One region of the Allobosea sp. 2KB_26 genome, then DNA from elsewhere that is predicted to be linked to it. Evidence: predicted binding sites of a transcription regulator. Region 1 holds the regulator's gene; each other region holds the start of a gene.
The links. Region 1 encodes LexA, which represses DNA repair genes until DNA is damaged. Its sites were predicted from a motif close to TGTTCNNNNTGTGTTCNG; they were not measured.

Region 1 (5,777 bases):
TCGCGATCCTCGCGACCGGCGACGAACTGGTCCAGCCGGGCGAGCCGGTCGGACCCGACCAGATCGTCGCGTCCAACAGCTTTGCACTCGCCGCGCTGGTTGAGCAGGCCGGCGGCACAGCGCTCGATCTCGGGATCGCCCGCGATGATCATGCCGACCTCGCCGACAAGATTGGTCAGGCACGGAAGACCGATGCCGATGTGCTGATCACCCTGGGAGGAGCCTCGGTAGGTGAGCACGATCTCGTCCAGGCAGCGTTGATCGGGCAAGGCATGGCGCTCGGTTTCTGGAAAATCGCCATGCGGCCGGGCAAGCCGATGATGATGGGTCGCCTCGGCCGTATGGTCGCGCTCGGCCTGCCCGGAAACCCCGTCTCGTCCATCGTCTGCGGGCATCTCTTCGTCGTGCCGCTGCTCAGGGCCCTCCTCGGCGTACCGGAACCGGAGCGCGATCTGAGTGAGCCTGCTATCGTCGGAAGAGATTTGCCGGCAAATGATGAGCGGCGGGACTACATGAGGTCGGAACTGATTCTCACCCCGGAGGGATGGCTGGCAACGCCCTTCACCAAGCAGGATTCCTCGATGCTGGCCAGTCTGGCCCGCGCCGACGCGCTACTGATCCGCGAATCATTTGCTGCGCCGGCAAACAAAGGCGACAACTGCCGGATCATCCGCCTACGCTGAGCGTGCTTGCGGAACACAACGCGAACCTGTATGGTGTTCGTGCTTTGTTTCGATTCCGTACGAAGAGCGCTGGCGGGGACCATGCTGACACGCAAACAGTTCGAACTGCTTCGTTTCATCCAGGAACGCCTGCGCGAGACTGGGGTGCCCCCCTCCTTCGACGAGATGAAGGACGCGCTCGATCTGCGCTCCAAGTCCGGTATCCATCGCCTGATCATGGCGCTGGAGGAGCGCGGTTTCATTCGCCGCCTGCCCAATCGGGCCCGGGCGCTCGAGATCATAAAGCTGCCTGAAGGGGCTGGCGGCCCTCAGGCGACGCGCGGACGGTTCAGCCCCTCCGTCGTCCAGGGTGGCCTTGGCAAGGTCCGGCCGATCGCACCGCCCCCGGAAGAGGACGTGCGCTCCACGGTCGCGATTCCGGTCATGGGGCGGATTGCCGCCGGTACACCGATTTCCGCGATCCAGAGCCGCAGCCATAGCGTAGCGCTGCCTGCCGATATGCTTGGCCCCGGTGAACATTTTGCTCTCGAGGTGCGCGGCGACTCGATGGTGGAAGCCGGCATCCTCGACGGTGATACGGTCGTGATCAAACGGCAGGACACGGCCAATACCGGCGATATCATCGTGGCCCTGATCGATGACGAGGAAGCGACGCTGAAGCGGCTGCGCAAGCGCGGCTCCTCGATCGCTCTGGAAGCCGCCAATCCCGCTTATGAAACAAGAGTGCTGGGACCGGACCGCGTCAAAATTCAAGGCCGCCTGGTCAACCTGATGCGGCGCTACTGAAGCCGATCGTGGTCTTCAGCGGCCACGGGCAGCGGGGCCGTTGACGATGATTCCGGCGGCGTAGTGACAGACCGCGCCCGCTTGCGGCTCCAGGGGCGATCAACGCCACCCTGCTCGGATAAATGCGTGCGCCAGCCGCCCTTGTGGCTGACAAGGGCCGTTGCACCATCGCGCGACAATGCCAGGCGGTCGATCAGCCGTGCAGCGCAAGGACTGGTCCAGGGAATCGGCGTGATGACGAGGTCAGCGCGCCTGCAGTCCTCGACGATGGCCAGGCGATCCCGAGCAAAGGCAATGCTTCGTCCATCCTTGCTGCGGACGACACAACCCAGAGTGTCGCAGGCTGCGCCTTCCCGCAGGCTGTTGTCGTCAGGCCGGCGATTATCGCCATCTGCGTTCAGCCATTGTTGCAGCACGAAGCGGCTCGGTTGACCGGCCAGGATCATGCGGTCATCACCCCCGCGGACCAGGATGCCGGAGCCATCACGTTCGATCAGGATATCGGGCCTCTCCGGCTTGGCTGCCACGACCAGTCCCGCGATCAGGGGAACGACGGCCAGAAAGCGCAGCGGTGTCGTCCAGAGCGTGATCCAGAGGAGCGCGGCGGCAAAGCATGCGAGCGCCGCGGTCCCGAACGCAGGAATGACCACTGCGGAGTGGTCGAATCCTGCAACCCAGCGCGCCGATTGCAGCACATAGTCCGAAGCGACTCCCATTAACGCCCAGGCCAGCCAATCCAAACCGAAGGGATAGGCGAGCACGCCGAAGACGGCCGCAGGCATGACGATCAGTGAAACGAACGGCAAGGCGAGCGCGTTGCCGAGCAGGCCGAAGGGGTTGAACGTCTGGAAGTGATAGGCACCGAAGGGGGCGGTTGCTACCGTCGCCAGCAGGGTCGTGACCGTAAGCCCGACGACCGCGATCCAGATCGGACGCAGCGGCCAGGGCAGGTTCGCTGGGGCCTCGGAGTGGCCGCGATCCTCCCAGCGCTCGGCGAAGGCGATCAGAGCCGCAACAGCACCAAAGGACATCTGGAAGCTCGGACCGAGCAGCGCGTCAGGCTCGCGCAGCAGAACGATCATCGCGGCAAGAGCCAGGTTGCGCATGCTGAGCGCCGGGCGATCGACGAGGATCGCACCGAACATGACCAGCGTCATGATCAGCGAGCGGACCGTCGCGACCTCGGCTCCTGAGAAGATGCAATAGGCGGTGGCACCGAGCATCGCGGCAAGGGCGGCGAGTTTCTTCACCGGCCAGCGCAATGCCAGCGTTTCCGACAGCGCCAGCAGGCCACGGACCAGGCCGAAGATCGTGGCGGAGGCCAGCACCATGTGAAGGCCGGAGATCGAGATGATGTGATAGATACCGGCCGCGCGCAGATCGATATTGGTCGCCTCTGTGATGAGGCCACGCTTGCCGGTGACCAGCGACGCTGCCACCGCGCCAGCCTGCCCTCCCCCGATACCGGCGATGCGCTCCGTCAGGGCATTGCGCGCCCGGTCGACCATTGCGCGAAACTGAAGCTCGAGAGGTGGCTGCGAGGGCGGTGGGGCGAGCGTGATCTTTCCCGGAATGGTCCCGACTGCCCCGAGCCCCCGGAAGAAGGCATCGCGGCCGAAATCGTAGCCGCCTGGCCGCACCGGACCGGGCGGTGGCAGGAGGCGCGCGACAGCGGCAATATGATCGCCCGGTGAGACCGAGCCCCCCTTGACGTTGACTCGAACCCGCCGTGGCAGGCGTTCGGGCTCCAGCCCGGCAATGCCGGTCACCAGGACTACAAGGCGCGCGCCAGCGTCACGCGCCTCGACCGATTCGACAAAGCCGGTGAGTTGTCCGACGCGCGTTCGATCGAGCATCGGCGCTGCGATCGTCGCCGTGCGCCAGGCCGCGGCACCAAAGCCGGCGAATATGGCAGCAAGGCCGACGCAAACGAGCATGACTGGGCGCCATGGGCGCGACAGCGCGGCCATCGCAGCGGAAACGCCAAAGCCGGAGAGTGGGACCCAGACGGATGGCTCGCGATCTGCCGCGAAATAGAGCAGGATGCCGCTTCCGATCAGCACCGGCAGCCAGAGAAACAGCCGCCTGCGCCCGGCCTCGATCGCGATGGCGTCCAGGAATCGCGCGCGCCATTCGGCGAGAAGCAACCCAATGGCAGCGGCGTGGAGCCCTCTCTCGGGAATGCGGAACGGTACGGCACGAATACGCGCACCGCGCAGCCGGCTCGGGTCTGGCGGCACCTCGCGCATAAACCGTCCCTCGGGCAGCCGACCGGATGCGATCTTGCGCTTAACGTCGGCCCCATCAGCATGTTACAGGGGCCGCGTCGGTTGTCATGTTCGATTGACGTCTTGTTCCTTTGCCGCTCTGTCGGCCTCATTCCCCGTCCTGCCGGAGCCTGCCTTTCATGAGTGATGCGGTCGTTACGCGCTTCGCGCCGTCTCCAACCGGATTCCTGCATATCGGCGGCGCGCGTACCGCGCTGTTCAACTGGCTCTATGCCCGCCGTCATGGCGGCAAGATGCTGCTGCGCATCGAAGACACCGACCGCGAACGCTCGACCGAACCGGCCATCGCAGCGATTCTCGACGGTCTGTCCTGGCTCGGCCTCGATTGGGACGGCGAGACCGTCTACCAGTTCGCCCGTGCGGCCCGGCATCGCGAGGTCGCCGAGCAGATGCTCGCGGCCGGCAAGGCCTATCATTGCTATGCGACGCCGCAGGAACTCGAGGAGATGCGCGAAAAGGCGCGCGCCGAGGGCCGTCCCATGCGCTATGACGGACGTTGGCGCGATCGCGATCCGGCAACCGCTCCGGCCGGCGTGAAGCCGGTCATCCGCCTGCGCGCGCCGCAGACCGGTGAGACCGTGGTCGAGGACGAGGTGCAGGGCCGCGTCGTATGGCAGAACGAGAATCTCGACGACCTCGTGCTGCTGCGCTCCGACGGCAACCCGACCTATATGCTGGCTGTCGTTGTAGACGACCATGACATGGCGGTGACCCATGTCATCCGTGGCGACGACCATCTCACCAACGCCGCCCGTCAGACCCAAATCTACCAGGCGATGGGCTGGCGCGTGCCAAGCATGTCGCACATCCCGCTGATCCATGGGGCGGACGGCGCGAAGCTCTCCAAGCGCCATGGCGCGCTCGGCGTCGATGCCTATCGCTCCATGGGTTATCTGCCGGTGGCCCTGCGCAACTACCTGCTCCGACTCGGCTGGAGCCATGGCGACCAGGAGATCTTCTCGACCGAAGAGATGGTCTCGCTGTTCAATCTTTCCTCGATCGGCCGGTCGCCGGCACGTTTCGACTACGCCAAGCTGGAGAGCCTGAACGGGCTCTACATGCGCCAGGCCGATGACCGTGACCTGCTCGATGCACTTAAGCAGATCCTCCCAGAGATCGGCCCCGCGCATGGCCTCGGTCCCGAGCTCGATCCGGCTCTCGAAGCCAAGCTGCTTGCTGCGATGCCGGGGCTGAAGGAGCGCGCCAAGACGCTGATCGAGCTACTCGACAGCGCCTCCTATCTTTTTGCGAAGCGCCCGCTCGCGCTCGACCAGAAGGCGGCGACGCTGCTGGATGAAGGTGCCCGCCAGCGCATGCCCAGCTTGGCCGAGAAGCTTGCCGCAGTGAACGACTGGACTCCGGCGCCACTCGAGGCTGCTGTCCGGGCCTTCGCCGAAGAGCAGGCACTCAAGCTCGGACAGGTGGCGCAGCCGCTGCGGGCCGCCCTGACCGGACGCAGTCAGTCACCCGGCCTGTTCGATGTGATGGCGGTGCTCGGCCGCGAGGAAACGCTCGCTCGCCTCAGCGATCAAACGTGATCAAAGGCAGGGCAGCCCCGCCTTTGTGATTGGTTGAACCCCAGGGGCAAATGGGCTAGTGACGCCGCATATGCTGCGGGTGTCCGGAGCGGCGCCCAGTATAAATATTGCTTTAGTATCAGTCGGATGTACCGTCCCGTGCCTGCGATCCCGTCACATGGCCGTTACGCAGAGCTACTCGGATGATGATTGCCGTTCCGGCACCCTTTCGTGCCGGCTCGGATGGAACGAAGATTGATCAGCAGCGAGCCTGAAAGGATCGGTATCGATGAGCGGAACCAACAGCCAGCTGAGTGTGGACGGAAAAACCGTCGACCTGACGGTCAAGACCGGATCGATCGGCCCGTCCGTCATCGATATCAGCAAGCTCTACGCACAAACCGGGATGTTCACCTATGATCCCGGCTTCACCTCGACCGCGAGCTGCGAGTCGGAAATCACTTATATCGACGGCGACGAGGGTGTTCTGCTCCATCGTGGCT
Region 2 (5,777 bases), on a different contig from region 1:
CGACGGACACCGGCAGATCGCCGAAATGGCCCGACCAGCGCCCCTCGAGCCGCGTCGCGATGAAGGCGTCCGCGACGATGTGAGGCGCATGTCGCAGCAGCAGCGAGGCCTGCAGCGCCAGGGCCAGCCGCTCGACCAGCCGCCGCGCCTGCCCTTCGCTTCGCACCAGAGTGGGTATCTCCGACTCCAGCGCGCTCAAATGCGCATCGAAGCGATTGTCAGCGCCGGCCGCGGTTCGCATCTCCCCGATCAGCGCCACGAGAGAGCCTGGCTCTCGCTCCAGCGAGCGCAGCACATCGAGACAAATGACGTTGCCCGAGCCCTCCCAGACGCTGTTGAGCGGCGCCTCCCGATAGAGCCGGGCCATGGGGTTTTCCTCGATGAAGCCGTTGCCGCCATGGCATTCCAGTGCCTCGACCACGACCGCCGGCGCGCGCTTCGAGACCCAGTATTTCGCAATCGGCGCGCCGATCCGCGCCAGCAACCGTTCGCTCTCGCTCGCGTCCTGACGGTCGAGCGCCGCAAAGAGCCGAAAGGCGAGCCACGCTGCGGCCTCGGCCTCGATCGCAAGATCGGCCAGCACGTTCTGCATGATCGGCTGGTCGATCAACCCGCGCTGGAAGGCGCGCCGATGGGCAGCGTGATGCGCCGCCAGCGAAACGGCGAGCCGCATCTGCCCGGCCGACGCCGCCGCAATGTCCAGCCGGGAGCCCTGGTTCATGGCCAGGCCGGTGCGCAGGCCCCGGCCTGGCTCTCCGATCATCTGGCCGATCGCACCGCGGAACTCGACCTCGGACGAGGCATTCGAGCGATTGCCGCATTTGTCCTTGAGTCGCTGGATCGCCACGCCGTTGCGCGAGCCGTCCGGCAGCCAGCCCGGCGCGACGAAGCAGGAAATGCCCTCGGCGGTTCGGGCCAAGGTCAGGAACAGGTCGGAATGCGGCACCGAGAAGAACCACTTGTGCCCGGTCAGGGACCATGTCCCGTCGCCATTGTCCTCGGCGATGGTCTGGGTCTGGCGCAGGTCCGAGCCTCCCTGCTTCTCGGTCATTGCCGTGCCGACAGTCGCCCCCGTCTTGGCGGAGGCGGTCGTCTGGCGCCGGTCATAGCGGTTGGAGCTGACCAGGGCGCCCCACTTGCTCCAGAGGTCGGGATCCTGCCTCAGGACCGGGATCGCGGCATAGGTCATGCTGATCGGGCAGCAGATGCCGCTTTCGCCCTGGCTCCAGAGATAAGAGAGCGCAGCACGCGCCACCTGTGCGCCCGGGCCCGGCCTGTTCCATGCGAGCGAATGGGTCTCCTGCCCGATCGCGAGCCCCATCAGCTCGTGCCAGGCCGGATGGAACTCGATCTGGTCGATGCGGTTGCCGAACCGGTCATGCGTCCTGAGTTCGGGCGTGAACCTGTTCGCCAGTCGCGCCAGATCCTGCACCTGCGCCGAACCGACAATGCGCCCCGCCGCGTGCAGGCGCTCCGAGGCCCAGCCTGCATCGAAGGCGGTGGCCGCCGCCTGCAACACGGGATCAGCCGCGAAGGCGTCGTAATCGCACAGTATGGGAACCTGGTTCGTCACGTCATGGGTGGAATGGCGGGAGGCGATATCCACATTCATCGCGGCGCGTCCTGTCGATCGGGCGAGCATTCAACCCCCAACAGCCTTATCCAGCAATCTGCGGCGCAACAGCCTATATTGCCTCTGGAACGAATCACGATCAAAGCGACCTGAAGCCTTGTCCGATCACACCACGTCCGCCCCTCTGCCCCGCCCCGGCGGCCTCGCCGCCCGCGCCGCTGCACAGCCGGCGGCCGGCTATCTGGCAGGCCTCAATCCGGAGCAGCGGCAAGCGGTCGAGGCCACGGATGGCCCAGTTCTGGTCCTGGCCGGCGCCGGCACCGGCAAGACCCGCGTGCTGACCACGCGCATTGCCCATCTGATCGCCACGAACCGCGCCTACCCGTCCCAGATCCTCTCGGTGACCTTCACCAACAAGGCGGCGCGCGAAATGAAGGAGCGCATCGCAAGCCTGGTCGGCCCCGTGGCCGAAGGCATGCCCTGGCTCGGCACCTTCCACTCGATCTCGGCCAAGATCCTGCGCCGCCATGCCGAGCTCCTCGATCTCCGCTCGGACTTCACCATTCTCGATACCGACGACCAAATCCGCCTGATGAAGCAGGTCATCACGGCCGCGGGGATCGACGAGAAGCGCTGGCCCGGCCGCATGCTGGCGGGCTTCATCGACAGCTGGAAGAACCGCGGGCTTGCCCCCAAGGACGTGCCGCCGGGTGAAGCCGGCGTCTTCGCCGGAGGCAAGGGCGGCGCCCTTTACGCCGCCTATCAGGAGCGGCTGAAAACGCTGAACGCAGTCGATTTCGGCGATCTGCTGCTGCACTGCCTGACGCTGTTCCGGGACCATGCCGATGTGCTCGCGACCTATCATGAGCGCTTCCGCTACATTCTGGTCGACGAGTATCAGGACACCAACACCGCCCAGTATCTCTGGCTGCGCCTGCTGGCGCAGGGCCGGCGCAACATCGCCTGCGTCGGCGACGACGACCAGTCGATCTATGGCTGGCGCGGCGCCGAGGTCGACAACATCCTGCGCTTCGAGCACGATTTTCCCGGCGCGGTCGTGGTCAGGCTGGAACGAAACTACCGCTCGACCGGGCATATCCTCGCCACCGCCTCGAAGCTGATTGCCCGCAACGAAGGCCGCCTCGGCAAGACGTTGCGCACCGAGGATGAGGCCGGGGAGAAGGTCACCATTACCGGCGCCTGGGACAGCCAGGAGGAAGCCCGCCTGATCAGCGACGAGATCGAGGCGATGCAGAGCAAGGGCGAAAACCTTGCCGAGGTCGCCATTCTCGTCCGCATCTCCGCTCAGATGCGCGAGATCGAGGAGCGTTTCGTCCATGTCGGCGTGCCCTATCGCGTCATCGGCGGCCCGCGCTTCTATGAGCGGGCCGAAATCCGCGACGCCATGGCCTATCTGCGCTGCGTGGTGAGCCAGACCGACGATCTCGCCTTCGAACGTATCGTCAATGTGCCGAAACGCGGGCTCGGCGACGCGACAGTGCAGTTACTGCACAACCATGCCCGCGCAACCGGCCTGTCATTGCTGCAATCGGCCCGTGCCGTGGTCGAGACCGAGGAATTGAAGCCAAAGGCCCGCACCGCGCTGCGCGAACTGGTCGAGGCTTTTGCGCGCTGGTCGACCAAGGCCGAACACATGAAGCAGGGCGAGCTTGCCGAGCAGGTGCTGGAGGAATCCGGCTATACCGAGATGTGGCAGAAGGATCGCTCGGCCGATGCGGCCGGCCGCCTCGAGAACCTCAAGGAACTGGTGCGCTCCCTGGACGAGTTCCCAGACCTGCCGGCCTTCCTTGAGCACGTCTCGCTGGTGATGGATGCCGATGGTGGCGAGGCCGAGGCGCGCGTCAGCATCATGACACTGCATGCGGCCAAGGGGCTCGAATTCGATACCGTCTTCCTGCCCGGCTGGGAGGAAGGCCTGTTCCCGAACCAGCGCGCGCTCGACGAAAGCGGCCGCGCCGGGCTGGAAGAGGAGCGCCGCCTCGCCCATGTCGGCCTGACCCGGGCCCGCAAGCGCCTGAAGCTCCTCTTCGCCTCGAACCGCCGGATTCATGGCCTCTGGCAGTCTAGCCTGCCGAGCCGTTTCATCGACGAGTTGCCGGAGGAGCATGTCGAGGTCGTTCAGGCGCCGTCGACCTATAGCCAGGGCGGCTATGGCGCCTCGCGCTTCGACCGCATGGAAAGCTTTGGCTCCTCCTACCAGACGCCGGGCTGGCAGCGCGCTCAGGAGAACCGCGCGCGGAACGGCGGCGGCTCAGGCTTCTCGGACAACAGCGGCCGTGGTTTCGGCCAGGGTGGCTCGGGCTCAGGCCGCCAGCGCGGCCCGGTGCTGATCGAGGGCGAGTTGACGGCGAAATCGACCGGCAGCTCCGCTTTCGATGCCGGCGCCCGTGTCTTCCATATCAAGTTCGGCCCGGGCTCCGTCGCCAGCGTCGACGGTAACAAGCTGACCGTCGATTTCGACAAGGCCGGCCGGAAGATGGTGCTGGACTCCTTCGTGCAGAAGGCGGGCTGAGCAAGCGCAGCCGTCATGTCCGGCGCGCCGATGCAGAGCATCGCCGAAGCGGTTATGCAGGCCCGGATTGCCCCAGGCCGGTTCCGCAGGAATGCCGGCTCCAAGCCAGCAGGATCAGCACGATGCCCGACGTCGCGGTCAATCTGACCGACACCGCCAACCCCGATCTCCACTCGGTGATTTCGCAGGGGCTGCGGGACTACAATGTCGAGATGGGCGGCGTCAGCGACCACACGCCGCTGACGATCACCATCAAAGACAGCAGGAGTGATGAACTGATTGGCGGACTGCTCGGTCGCACCTCGCTCGGCCTGCTGTTCGTCGACCTGCTCTATGTGCCCAAGACCCAGCGCGGGTCGGGCCTCGGCACCCGCATTCTGCAGATGGCAGAGGCCGAGGGTATTCGCCGAGGCTGCCGCAAGGCGGTGCTCTACACGCTCAGCTTCCAGGCGCCGGAGTTCTACAAGCGCTTTGGCTGGAGCGTCTTCGGTGAGATCGCGCTCGAACCGCCCGGAGCGACCCGCTATTTCATGACCAAGGACCTCGTCGCCCCTGCCGACGGCGCATGACATCCGCCCTCGCCCCTGCTATCCCGCCCGCATGCGTGAAGGTCTTCTCCCAGCCACGGTCGCGACCGTGCTCGAACTCTCAACCAGCGGCGACAAGGCGCGCGCGCTGACGGAACTGCTCGGCGAGATCTTCGATCCGACCGAGACCGCCATTTCCTCCTTCGAGATCGAGGACGGCGTCACCACGCTTTCGCTGAGCGCGCCGTGGAAGGTCGAAATCTACTTCGCGACCCATCCTGATGAAGATGCGGTGCGTGACATGCTGCGCCCAATCGTCGGCGACAGCATCGACTCAACCCCCTTCACCACCGTCAACCAGAAGGATTGGGTCGCCACCAGCCTCGACGGGCTCAAGCCCGTACGGGCCGGACGCGTGCTCGTCCATGGCGCGCATGACCGCGACACGGTGCGGGTGAATGATGTCGCGATCGAGATCGAGGCGGCGCTCGCCTTCGGCACCGGCCATCACGGCACCACGGCCGGCTGCCTGCTGGCGCTTGATGCCGAACTCAAGAAGCGCCGCCCACTGCGTGGCCTGGATGTCGGCACCGGCACCGGGATTCTTGGGCTCGCGCTGGCGATGCAGACGAAGCGCCGCGTCGTCGCCGGCGATATCGATGCCGTCGCGGTCGAGGTCGCAGCGCGCAATGCCCGGGTCAACCATGCGCCAGGGGCGCTCGATCTCTATGTCGCGCCCGGCCTGCTCCACGCCAAGGCAAACCGGCCCGGCCATTTCGATCTGGTGTTCGCCAATATTCTGGCCGGCCCGCTGAAGCGTCTCGCCCCGTCCCTCGCGCGCGTGCTGGCGCCGGACGGAACCCTGATCCTCTCCGGGCTTCTGGCGATGGATGTCGCCGGGATCGTCTCGACCTACCGGCACCAGGGCCTGTTCCTGGCGCGCCAGTCCCTGCGCGAGGGTTGGGCCACCCTGGTCATGAAAAAGGGCGGCGCGGCCCCAAGACCGCGCCGCCCCTACTAGGCCAGCCACCCAAAGTGGGCGTTTGTCGCTTCGAGCTCAGGCTCAGAAAGCGATGTGGCCGTACTTCTGTTCCGCCTCTGCCTGCAGGGCGCGAGCGTCGTGCCAGACGGCGGCGGTGAACTT
Region 3 (5,777 bases), on a different contig from region 1:
GTGCAATGCGATGCATTTCCAGTCTTGAAACGGGCGCCCGGGATTGACGATGATCTCGCTGACACTGTCTGACGGATCTCAGGTTCCACTTCTGGCGCGCCGGGTCGCCCGGATCAGGCGGGCGCTTCCCGGTGATGGCGACCCGTTGGCCAAGACCCGTATCGACTGCGTCGATGTCCTGCTGGTGATCGAGCTGCCGGACTATGTCGCCGCTGTCGTTGGCGAGAAACTCCCGACGCTCGCAGAGCTCACCCTGCCGGACGGATCGCCGGTCTGGTTCGACGCCGAGAAGGCAGCGGGGCCGCTTCCGCTCGATTCCAGGCACCAGGCGGATGGAATCCTGTCGTCGCTTGAGATCAGCGGCAAGCGGCAGTTCGTCGGCAGCTCCCATGACGACGTTGCCGAGGTGATATCCTCCGCCGGTGGCGCGGCGCTCCCGATCCCGAGGGCGGGTCTCTTCAGTAAAGCGATCGGTCTTGTTCAATCGATACGCGACATCCGCTCTCACGATCGCGAATGGGACTAGATGCGCGGTTCGACCTTGGTCCGATAGTGGCTTCGACGAGTCGCAAGACCTTTGGCGCTATCTCGGATTTCAAAACGGCTTCATGATTGTCCTTCAGCCGGATGAGGCGGGACAAGAGTTGATGATCAATCCTTGGCTCATATCGGAGCAGTTCGAGTCCGTGAACTGCACGGTTGCTGTCTGGACGGGAGAGAGCCCCACGGCAACCTTCCCCGGCATACGCGCCGCTGCGCGTTATGCAAACGCGGCCTTGCTCGGTGGCTCGATCGTCGAGATCATCATCGATCACGCCAATGGTTGCGCCATCATCATTCGGGATGATGATCTGATTGCGCTCCTTGAATACGCTGCCTTCAACTAGGTTCCAGGTTGGAGCGCGCCATCGGCGGCCGACCACTCCCCCTGTTGTCTGCAACATCAGCGCCTCGAAGCCCACGCGGCACAATCAATGACACGTGAATCGGACGACGTGGAGCGCGCCACCCGTTGATGGGGATGCCTGGGAAAGTCGAGGATGGGCTTGATCGTTCGACTTGCCCAGTTCGACATGCGCCGGGACACACTAGCAAATGACATTGAGATAAGTCCGGTTCGGTGCTCAAATGATCAGCTCGCCAGACGGGACTTTTCGTGGTGGGAAGCTCCGGATTGGCGGCGCCGCGAGGCCGTCCATGCAGCGAACCACAAGCGGTCATGCCGCGGTATCCCCCGCTGACGCGGCTCGCCAGGCACGCGAGCAGACCACACTTTTCCGGTTCACCGATCGGTTGTTTCGAGCCCGTACGCTTGCCGAGACCTACGAGGCTGCGCTCGACGCCATTTGTGAAGCGCTTGCGACCCTGCGAGCCTCCATCCTTCGCTTCGACGAGGGTGGGACAATGCGTTTCGTCGTCTGGCGCGGGCTTTCAGACGAATACCGCGCAGCTGTCGACGGCCATGCGCCTTGGAATCGTAGCGACCGCGAGGCCGATCCGATCTTCGTTTCGGACATCGCTCTCACCAGCGAACCGCGGCGGCTCATCGAGAGCATCATCGGCGAAGGCATCCATGCCCTGGCCTTCATTCCGCTCGCGGGGGCCGACGAACTCACCGGCAAGTTCATGGTCTACTATGACACGCCGCGGGTTTTCACCGAGCACGAGCGCGACATCGCCCTGGTGATCGCGCGCCAGCTTGGCTTTGCCATCGAACGCCATACGGGCGATGCCTCCGCCCGCCGCCTGGCAGCGCTCGTCGAGTCGTCCGATGACGCCATCATCGCCAAGGATCTGAACGGTCTGATCACCGACTGGAACCCCGGTGCCGAGCGCCTTTTCGGATATCGGCGGGAGGAGGTTCTGGGCCAGCCGATCATGCTGCTCATTCCTGAGGACCGGCGTGACGAGGAGCCACGGATCCTGGAGCGCATTCGCGCCGGGGAGCGCATCGAGCACTACGAGACCATGCGCCGGCGCAAGGATGGAACCCTTGTCGCGATCTCGCTGAGCATCTCGCCAATCAAGGATGCCAGGGGCGAAATCATGGGCGCCTCGAAGATTGCCCGGGACATCTCGGAGCGGCGACGTGCCCAGGACCAGCAGCAGCTGCTGCTTCGCGAGATGAACCACCGCGTCAAGAACGTCTTCGCTCTCACGAGTGGGATCGTCAATCTCAGTGCGCGCTCAGCCGCAACCCCGGCGGAGCTTGCGTCCACTGTTTCCGAGCGCCTTGCCACCCTGTCACGCGCGCACGCGCTGACCATGTCATCCGTGGCCGCGGGGCTGGAGCCGGCGGCAACCACGCTGCACGCCCTGATCGCTGCAATCCTGGAGCCCTATCGAGCCGGAGAACGGTCGCGCAGCGAGATTCGCGGCGCTGACATACCGGTGCCCTCCACCCTGGTCACATCGCTGTCGCTCCTGCTTCATGAGTTCGCGACCAACGCCGCCAAATACGGCAGTCTTTCCACCCCGGACGGCATTGTCGAGATCACGTGTTCGGATCGATCGTCCGAGTTCGTGATCGTCTGGTGCGAGCGCGGCGGTCCATCGCCCGAGAGCACGGGAAGCGAAGGGTTCGGGAGCCGGTTGGTCAAGGCGACGGCAAGTCAGCTTGGCCGGGTCAGCAGAGTTTGGGACCCGGCGGGCGTGATCATCGAACTCGTTATCGAGCGTGACAGGCTCGGAGCCTGACGCGCTCTTCCAGCGCAGCCACAACCGCCCTCGCCGCTCCCAACAACCGCGCCGACAGGGCTGGCGCGTGCCGACGCCGGTGTCCTCCGGATCCACGTCTTGGTCGTGTGGAAGGCGCTGGCCTCACGAGCATCCCGGGCGCGGACGGCCCGCCTGCACAGCAGAACGCCTCAAACAGCACCCGCCCCACGTCACCGATGAGCCGATCATCGCTCAGATGAAGAAGATTGGGATCGAGCCCGGCAAGAACCTTGACGACATCGTGCGCCTTCGACCGCGAGAGCCGCGCTTCCGGTCGTTTGTCGTGCCTCGCCTCAGGGCGTCAGCGGCAACGCCTTCAGTTCCTTCCGCGCCGTGCCAAAGGTGCCGAGCTGATAGACCGATGCGCCGGTCGGCGAGAACGTGAACGCGTCGAATGGCTCGGCCAACATCGTCTTCAAATAGGTTTCCGTTCCGACGCCGATCGTCACATGCGGATTGAAACCCTTGCCCGCCGCGATCGTGACGAAGTTGGAGACGTACTCGATCAGGGATTCTTGAATGTCGCGTCCGCCATCCCCGCTGAAGAACGCCGCCGGGGTTCCGGTCTTGGCGGTGTAGGGCGCAACGGCCTTGATGAGTTCATCCTGGAGCCGATGCAGGTCTCCAGTCGGTTCGACGACGATCCCCGCGAGGCCGACCGGCGGAGCAGGGATGTAGTAATATTTGAATGCCTTCAGCGCCCATGACGTCGGCTTTTCCTTGGTCAGAACCGCATTCGCCGCGGCGAATACCTTATCGAGGTCGGCCGTGCGGACGAACTGCTGCACCATCGTGACATGCGGGTGGTGCGTCTCATCCAAAGCAAAGCCCTTCGGGAAAGACTTGAGCAGTCGCGCGTTGGCGTCCTTCGCGTGCTGAAGCATCGTCGCGTCGGGTTCGAGCGCGATGTCGATCGCTGTCAGGGGATTTTGTTGCGCGACGGCGCCTTGGGCGAAGCCGAGCACCAAGGCCAGCCCGAGGCCGATGGCTGCAAGAACGCGCGCGCGTGGACGACCCCGGCAATCCAGAGGGGCAGGAATACTTGCAAAGACGGAAGTCTTCATCGCTGTGCTCCCTGAATGTTCAGAAGACAGGTATAGACCAGGGGAGATTAGTCGAAAGCGGCCTGGCGCGCGATGCGCTTTTGGCGGCCTGCAAGTGGTGGTTCGGTGCCTTGGAGGACCGCTCAAAGCTACAGCGATCAGTTGCAGAGGGGGCCTTTTGGGTCATTTGTGACCAGGCGAGCCAGCAGGCGTCAGTTCACTGCTTTGGGTCGGCCGCAGATCGGGGTTTTCAGGAATCGCAAGTTACCCGGAGGAAAAATGCCGGCCAGCGCAGCGGCCAAGGCCGCGCCGACCGGCGCGCCCGCAGTGGGAGGGGAAAGCGAGCAATAGTTAGCTTATCTCGCTCGATGACCAAGAGAACAGCGACAAATGCATCTTCGCTATGCGTTCATCATTTCAAATTTGTAAGCAATTCTGATTTTTCAACTATAATACACGAGTATAATTGCCTCGATATCGACTTGTAAAACCGGCCTCGCGCAGCGCTGAACGACCAGCCCGACTGGACCTGACCATCCCGCGCATCCGTTCATCGCGGCGGTCCGATTGACCGTCATGCTGAAAGGAACGCGCGTTGGGGCACTCCGGAGAGCCGGTCCGGACCGACCTCATCCCCCCGAAAGCAGCGAGGCTCCGACATTGATACCGAAGGCCAGAATGGTGGTGTTGAAGAAGAACGAGAGGATGGAATGGGCGAGCACGATCGTCCTGACCTCGCGCGTGGTGACACCGATGTCAGACGTCTGCGAGGTGCAGCCGATCGTGTAGGAAAAATAGAGGAAATCGACATAGTCAGGCTCGCCCTTCCCTGGAAAATCCAGGCCGCCCTCGGCGCCGTCATCACTGTAGAAATCATGCGCGTAATGCAGCGTGAAGAAGGCGTGCACCAGCGCCCAGGAACTGACGATGGTGACGGCGCCGAGCGCCAGGTGCAGCGCCTTTTCGTCAGGCGGCACGCTCTTCAGGCCGGCGAGCTGAATGCCGATGGCCGCGACGCTTGCGGCGGCGGCCAGGCAGGCGATGACCAGGATGGCGAGCGCACCTTCATCCTGCTCGGCGGCGCGCGCCTTGATCTGTTCGACGCTCTCGCCAAAGATCATCGTCGTCAGCATGCCGAGATAGAGGATTGCGCCGGCGTCCCACGCCACCAGGAGCCGCGTCACCCACCCCCAATCGCGCGGCAGCAGGATCGTCAGCAGCGCCACCGCAGCCAGCGCGATCAGAAGGCGAGGTCGAATGAGCAGGGATCGCGGAAGCAGCCTCATCGGGTCTGACGCCTGCCGCCGGGGAATCCGTCCAGGACGGAGCAGTGTCGGCTATTCCCGCGTGACGACATGGTCTGGCGCATCTCGGACGGCTGGGGAAGAAACCGACCAAGACTGCGTCCACGTCTCGGAGAGGGTGCGGTTTCGTGACTTGAGATAGGCCCGCAAGTCGGCAGTCTGCCCTACTGGCAGGGTCGCGTCGAGGATGACCCGAAAGCCTTTCGTGGCGGGATTGGCAGCGATGATGGTGTTGGTGATCACACCGGCCGTTGTCGAGGCGACGATCTCGACACGCTTGGGATCGCTCAGGAAATAGGCCAGATCGCCATCCCCAAAATCGATGATGAAGCGCTGCTTGCCGGTGCCTTCGGCGTCGGCCTCGCGGCTGTCCCAGCCGCTGAAGCTGTTGCGGACCTGCCCCATGGGATGGAGCTCGTTCGTCGTCGACAAGGCCGTGATGCGATAGCTGAATTCGCTGGTCTTGCCGGTCTCGAGCGGTTGAGCCGGCGTCCAGCACGCCACGATATTGTCGAATGCCTCGTTGTTGGTCGGGATCTCGATCAGGTCGACGCGGCCCTCGCCCCATTCGCCGATGGGCTCGACCCAATAGCCCGGCCGGGCGTGATACTGCGCTTCCAGGTCCTGGTAATGCCCATATTCGCGATCGCGCTGCATCAGGCCGAAGCCGCGCGGGTCGCGGTCGCCAAAACTGGAAATCCGCAGGTTCTTG

Region 2: a site for LexA is predicted at 1,698-1,715, ahead of AB4099_RS01430 (ATP-dependent helicase). Genes of this name have one in related genera too.
Region 3: a site for LexA is predicted at 3,788-3,805, ahead of AB4099_RS08570 (2'-5' RNA ligase family protein). Genes of this name have one in related genera too.

The regions. Positions count from the first base shown of each region.
Region 1 covers NZ_JBFRHE010000012.1:85,937-91,713, forward strand. The annotation lists gene AB4099_RS25905 (molybdopterin molybdotransferase MoeA) at 1-683, shown strand, start outside; gene lexA (transcriptional repressor LexA) at 765-1,469, shown strand; gene AB4099_RS25915 (ComEC/Rec2 family competence protein) at 1,463-3,718, opposite strand; gene gltX (glutamate--tRNA ligase) at 3,877-5,295, shown strand; gene gltA (citrate synthase) at 5,564-5,777, shown strand, end outside.
Region 2 covers NZ_JBFRHE010000001.1:280,840-286,616, forward strand. The annotation lists gene AB4099_RS01425 (acyl-CoA dehydrogenase family protein) at 1-1,612, opposite strand, end outside; gene AB4099_RS01430 (ATP-dependent helicase) at 1,731-4,106, shown strand; gene AB4099_RS01435 (GNAT family N-acetyltransferase) at 4,229-4,675, shown strand; gene AB4099_RS01440 (50S ribosomal protein L11 methyltransferase) at 4,707-5,654, shown strand; gene AB4099_RS01445 (hypothetical protein) at 5,697-5,777, opposite strand, start outside.
Region 3 covers NZ_JBFRHE010000002.1:61,179-66,955, reverse strand. The annotation lists gene AB4099_RS08585 (hypothetical protein) at 50-526, shown strand; gene AB4099_RS08580 (hypothetical protein) at 648-887, shown strand; gene AB4099_RS08575 (PAS domain S-box protein) at 1,198-2,697, shown strand; gene AB4099_RS08570 (2'-5' RNA ligase family protein) at 3,012-3,782, opposite strand; gene AB4099_RS08565 (DUF1345 domain-containing protein) at 4,391-5,047, opposite strand; gene AB4099_RS08560 (OpgD/OpgG family glucan biosynthesis protein) at 5,099-5,777, opposite strand, start outside.